2 linked regions of the Methylicorpusculum oleiharenae genome follow. The protein of the gene in region 1 interacts with the protein of each later gene in a pairwise test. Links are inferred from orthologs where the notes say so. Each region holds a gene or a part of one and is shown in the gene's direction. Other genes may lie near its edges.

Evidence for each region. Proteins that work in one complex are often made in the same cells at the same time.
Region 2: the proteins of panC (region 1) and GO003_RS00975 interact in binary tests that used the Escherichia coli proteins (3 or more experiments, as listed by UniProt). The link is inferred for Methylicorpusculum oleiharenae from one-to-one orthologs.

What each region holds. Positions count from the first base shown.
Region 1 is NZ_WUTY02000001.1:1,704,175-1,707,306, forward strand. Bases 133-3,091 are described here. They hold panC (pantoate--beta-alanine ligase), read left to right. Parts: upstream 133-1,164; coding sequence 1,165-2,019; downstream 2,020-3,091. Other genes in these bases: folK (2-amino-4-hydroxy-6-hydroxymethyldihydropteridine diphosphokinase), read left to right, coding at 133-343; panB (3-methyl-2-oxobutanoate hydroxymethyltransferase), read left to right, coding at 340-1,158; panD (aspartate 1-decarboxylase), read left to right, coding at 2,139-2,519; fliW (flagellar assembly protein FliW), read right to left, coding at 2,725-3,091. Also shown: more of folK, read left to right, coding at 1-132; more of fliW, read right to left, coding at 3,092-3,132. UniProt on the Escherichia coli protein: Catalyzes the condensation of pantoate with beta-alanine in an ATP-dependent reaction via a pantoyl-adenylate intermediate.
Region 2 is NZ_WUTY02000001.1:195,088-198,109, forward strand. Bases 154-3,002 are described here. They hold GO003_RS00975 (NUDIX hydrolase), read left to right. Parts: upstream 154-1,258; coding sequence 1,259-1,747; downstream 1,748-3,002. Other genes in these bases: GO003_RS00970 (LysR family transcriptional regulator), read right to left, coding at 154-995; GO003_RS00985 (hypothetical protein), read right to left, coding at 2,052-2,441; GO003_RS00990 (TonB-dependent receptor family protein), read left to right, coding at 2,787-3,002. In the rest of the region: more of GO003_RS00970, read right to left, coding at 84-153; more of GO003_RS00990, read left to right, coding at 3,003-3,022.

The sequences.
Region 1 (3,132 bases):
GCAGGATCAGCCTGATTATGTCAATGCTGTGATGTCGGTAGCGACAGAACTGGAGCCGTTTGAACTGCTGCGCTGCCTTCAAGCAATTGAGAATGAACAGGGACGCGTCCGAACCGGACTGCGGTGGGGGGCTAGAACACTGGATCTCGATCTTTTGATCTATGACCAGATACAATTGGCTGATCCGGTGTTGACCCTGCCTCATAGTGGCCTGCCAGACCGGGCTTTTGTACTTTATCCTTTGTATGAAATAGCTCCGGATCTGGTTGTTCCCGGTTATGGTCCTTTAACTGCATTGCTTGAGCATTGTCCTCAAGCGGGTTTGCAGCAGCTTTCTTCATGAAACCCTATACTTCCCGAGTGTCCGAAAAGAAACGATTGTCTGTCAATGATTTACAGGCTTTGAAAAACCGTGGCGAAAAAATCAGTTGTCTGACTGCGTATGATGCCAGTTTCAGTACTGTTTTGGATAAAGCAGGCATAGAAGTCATTCTTGTCGGCGATTCACTGGGCATGGTTTTTCAGGGACACGCTACTACATTGCCGGTTACGATGGATGATATGATTTATCACACCGCATGCGTCTCAAGAGGCTGTAACCGGGCGCTGGTGGTAGCCGATTTGCCTTTTATGAGTTATACCAGCCTCTTGGCTGCTGCGGAAAATGCCGCACGACTGATTCAAGGCGGCGGCGCAAATATGATCAAGCTGGAAGGTGCCCGGCCGGATGTGGTCGGTTTTCTCGTTGGTAATGGCGTGCCTGTGTGCGGACATCTGGGCTTGTTGCCGCAGTTTATTAATTGCCTGGGCGGGTATAAAGTTCAGGGACGCGAGTTGCCTGATGCCGAGCGTATCATTTCGGATGCGGTATCATTGGAAAAAGCCGGAGCCGGTCTGTTGATACTGGAGTGCGTGCCGGCCAGTCTTGCGCAAACCATTAGCCAGCAACTGAGCATTCCGGTGATCGGAATAGGCGCAGGCATTGACTGTGATGGTCAGGTTTTGGTGCTTTATGATATTTTGAATATCGGTTCCGGCAGAAGACCGAAGTTCTCCAAAGATTTTATGGAAGGGGCTACTTCTATTGAAGAAGCTATTCATAATTATCATATTGCAGTTAAAGAAGCCCGGTTTCCAACAATTGAACACAGTTATTAGGGTGTTATGCTAACCGTCTCATCGATTGCTGAACTAAGACCTCTGGTAAAAAAATGGCGGCGTGAAGGAGATAGAATCGCTTTTGTGCCTACTATGGGCAATCTTCATGCAGGACATTTAAAGCTGGTAGACGAGGCGAGTAAAGCTGCTGAAAGAGTCATAGTCAGTATTTTTGTCAATCCATCTCAGTTTGGTCCGGGAGAAGATTTTGCCAGTTATCCGCGTACCGAAGCCGATGATGCAAAAGCCTTGGCTTCTTGTTCGGTCGATGTGCTGTTTTTGCCCAGACCTGAGGCGATGTATGCCAAGGACCATGCTACTTCTATTGCAATAGATAAGCTGTCCACTTTGCATTGTGGTGTTTCAAGGCCTGGGCATTTTTCGGGTGTAGCTACCGTTGTTGCCAAGCTGTTTAATATTGTCCAGCCGGATATCGCTTTTTTTGGGGAAAAAGATTTCCAGCAATTAACAATTATCCGGCGGATGGTTCGTGATTTGAATTTTGATGTCGAGATAAGAAGTGTCGCAACCGTCAGAGAGCCAGATGGCCTGGCTATGAGTTCGCGAAACAATTATCTTTCTGCAGAACAAAGAACATGTGCTCCGGAGTTATACCGACTATTGTGTTCCGCCCGAGATAAAGCGCAACAACCCGACAGTCAGTTGGGTGAAATACAGAGGGAAGCCATGGCTACGCTAAAGTCCTTTGGATTTGAGCCGGACTATGTGAGTTTTTGCCGAACCTATGATCTTGAACCGGCATCTGAACAAGATGTTGAATTAGTTTTGCTGGCGGCGGCAAAACTGGATAAAACACGGTTAATTGATAATTTGAGATTTTCAAGGTATGCTCGTCATTAATTGAGAGTGGGTATGTGATGTTGTCTGTTAAGAGTGATAAGCCGATATGAGTTTTTTGTTGTAGGCGATCACTTATTCGGGAATAATTTACGGTTTATTTAAAATTTATTTGTTCGATTATGCAAACAACAATGCTAAAAGCCAAATTGCACAGGGCTACAGTTACTTTTTCGGAGCTGGGTTATGAGGGTTCCTGTGCTATAGACAGTAAAATTTTGGATTATGCGGGTATCAGAGAATACGAACAAATTCAAATTTACAATATCAATAATGGCCAGCGCTTTACGACTTATGCTATTCGCGCTGAGGCAGGTTCCGGCATTTTCTCTGTGAATGGTGCTGCTGCTCGTCTGGCTTGTCCGGGCGATCTGATCATTGTGTGTGCGTACGCGATTTTGGATCAGCAGGAGTTGGCTGCATTCAAGCCAACACTGGTTTATTTCAATGATAAAAATGAAATCATTCGAACCGGTAACGCGATTCCCGTCCAAGCGGCTTGATGCGCGTCAATTTGAGCGGTTCTCGGGTTTTTAACTCATTCATTAAAACTTCATTACTTTAATCGCGCCATCCTTTTCTACCATTGGCTTGATAAGTCACTGATAGCGAAAGTTTCACGGGTTGATCAGAGCTTGTCTTCTGCGTGTTTCCACCTGATTTCAGGGGTTGGAAACACGGTGGAGGCAATGGTCTATCCCTTTGTTCTTATAGCTCACCAGCGTTTGCCATTTCATTTTTTTCGAACACGGTGATGGACTGTTCAATTTCTGACAAGTTTTTTTGAATAGCAACTCTTTCGGCGCTGTTGATAAGCAAAGGCGATTTGATGGAGCCTCTTATTGCCGGTTTTCCGGCTTCTTGAGCATCCGCTCCGGTATGCAAGAGAATCAGGATAATTAAATCGTCCATGTTTTCCAGTTTTAGCAAAGCCTGCTCTTCGTCGCTAATAACGAAACTGTAGCTGATATTGAAATTGGCCGGGTTTGCGACAGAGAACGTCAAATTTTCGTCATCAATGGATTGCAACCAGTAAATGATGGGGTTTTGTTCCTGATGAAAGAGTTTGAATCTTGTCTGGTTTTCGAAACCGGGGATGCCTTTGGGGAAAGTGAT
Region 2 (3,022 bases), 1.5 Mb from region 1 along the record:
AATTTTAGCTGATTAGTTCTGATCGCCCATCAAATCCAGTGATTTTGATTTAATTTTGAGTTTTATTTGAGATCCTACTTTTACTAAAATTTATGAATACTCTCAAAATTTTGTTTATCAAAAAAATGACTCATAAAATTTACAAAAGTGGTTATTTTGGCCGGAATAAACCGTCTTTGCATGTAGGTCGCGTAAATAGACAGCGCCGGTATCCGGAAATCCTGCAGAATTTCGACCAATCGGCCTTGTTCCAGATAATTAGCCACCGATAATTCCGGTGCCTGAGTAATTCCCATACCCAAAGATGCCGCCTGACAAAGCGCTCTCCCGTTATTGGAGGCAAAATGCCAGGTTGTTCTAAGTTTTTTCTCTTCACCGGCCACATTAAAAACCCAAAAATCTTCATGGGGCGTATCGATATAATGCAGGCACAAGTGCTGATTCAATTCATCGATATCGCGCGGCTCGCCGTATTTGGCAATATAAGCCGGTGATGCATAAGTGCATAACTTGGTTTCGGCAATTTTTCGCGCAACGACCCCCAGATCAACCGAATTGGAAACAACAATTGAAACATCATAAATTCCCTCGCTCAGATTGATATGGCTGTTCTGTAAAGACATCATGATTTTCACGTTCGGATGCTGGTTTTGATAAGCCTCAATGGCCGGCACCACATAAATCCCGCCAAAATCGATGGGCGCAGTCACTTTCAATATGCCTTTGACATTTTTGCCTAATTCAGAAATATCCTCATCCAGTTCCGCCAATTCCTCTAACAAGGGTTTACTGCGGGCGTAGTAACTTTCACCGGCTTCGGTCAGACTGATACGGCGCGTAGTTCTGTTTAACAAAGCAACGCCCAGAGACTCTTCCAACTGCGCAATGTATTTACTCACCATCATCGCCGATACATTGATCTCTCTGGCAACGGCAACAAAAGTACCCAGTTCGACAATCCGGCAAAAAACCCTGATGTTATTTAATTTATCCATGGCAACCCTAATATAAACAATAGGTTTATATTTTATAAACCTAATCGCCTATTTGAAATTTAATTCACACTGATACACTGTTGCTCGGAGATAGTGATAACCGCCTTTATTCAATGATTTATCATTGAGTTTAGGCGGTTGTAATCACAAAAATCGGCTCCTTCCACTTTACTTCCCTGTCTTAGCCCCACATTTCTAGCTTAAGCAAGTCACTAGTGGCTTATAATTTAGCGTCTGATTATAAACAATATCTCTGGATTAGAATGCTAACAGAATGGCTTAATGTGGTCGATGATAATGACCAAATAATGGGAATAGATTCAAGACAACGCATCCATGCTGCGGGATTAAAACATCGGGCCGTTCATATCCTGCTGTTTAATGATGATCATTCCCTTTTTTTACAGAAACGATCACTGTCAAAGGATATCAATCCGGGACTTTGGGATAGTTCAGCTGCAGGACATGTTGATGCAGGCGAAACGTATGAGCAATGTGCTTATCGGGAACTTCAGGAAGAGTTAGGGCTGATTGACTGCCCTCTTGAATTTTTATTTAAAATTCCTGCTGCAGCGGTTACCGGCAAGGAATTTATTCAGGTTTATCAGGGCGTAGCAAACGGCCCGTTTTGTTTAAACACCGATGAAATTGAAACCGGTGCCTGGTTTTCTTATGAAGAAATGTCTACCCGCATAAAAAACGACGACATGATGTTGACGGGTATTATCAAGATGATTTGGAGCAGGATTTAAGCAAAAAGGAGTGAACATTCGAAATGCAGATTTTCCGCATGATTGCAGAAATACTTTGGCGGAGCGGACGGGGCTCGAACCCGCGACCCCCGGCGTGACAGGCCGGTATTCTAACCAACTGAACTACCGCTCCGCAAAAGAGGGCGTATTCTAACTTAATCAGACCTTTCGTCAAGCGTTTTAACAAAAATATCAGTAAGTACAGACTGGCTAAAAACGAAAGATTGCCCGCAGCAAAAGGTCTCGGCCTTTCACTGCGGGTTTTGCTCACTTAGCGAGCTCTATATTTAGAATAGAAGTGCCTTTATTTTTTTATAAAATGATAAATATCGCCGTATTTACCTTTTAACGTCATGCTTTTATCGTCTTTTTCAACCAGAGAAAAAGTATCAAATTTATCAGACCGGCCCAAAAGAGATATTTTTAATTTTCCGTCTTCAACTAAATAGTTGACGGGCGTTTGATCGTAATAGATACCTTCTCTGGGAATATGAGTAATTGTGACTTTATCGCCACTGAATGCCCATGAGTCTTCCCTTGGGATTTTTTCTGTAGAGCTGGCTGTTTTTTTAGTGTATTCAAGCTTCCAGGCTCCTTGAACATCTTGATTGGACTGAAAGGCAACTTCGGCACTGACTATCCCTGTAAAAGCCGACAAAACCAGCAGAATTGCAGCCAAATTAATTTTTTTCATGATTTTCCCCTTGTTGTGAGTACTGAATTGACATTTTACGCTCACATTTGCGCAAATGTATCGCAATATTATTAGTAATCCCTAATATTCACAAATTTATCAAGATATCGATAAGTTAAACCCTAGCAATGTGGCGGTTTATAAGTATTTCAACAGGTCAAAACAAGCTACCTGGTAACGTTCTTTTAACGATATCTGCCCTGCCATAAATTTTTTTTATCGAACATAACACTTATCGAGCTAAGACCGCCGCGCTTACATAAGGGATTTTTTCCTATAGGGATCATGAAAAATGCTCACTAGAATAGTTCGCTTCTTATATAAATGGCTAATGAGCGTATAACCATGTCCTTAAACAAACCCGATAGCAATACGAGTTTATTACACACCGGAAATAACCTTGGCTCGCCTTGTGAACCTGTCTTTGCCCGTAAAAAACAGGCCTTGATTACTGTTGCGGTATTGACTGCCCTGAATATACCGGCAGCCATGGCAGAAAGGTTCGACGATGCGCCACCGGCCCTGCAATTGCCCAGCCTGGAAATTATCGGTGAAGCGCCTACGCAGCTGGAGCACATACC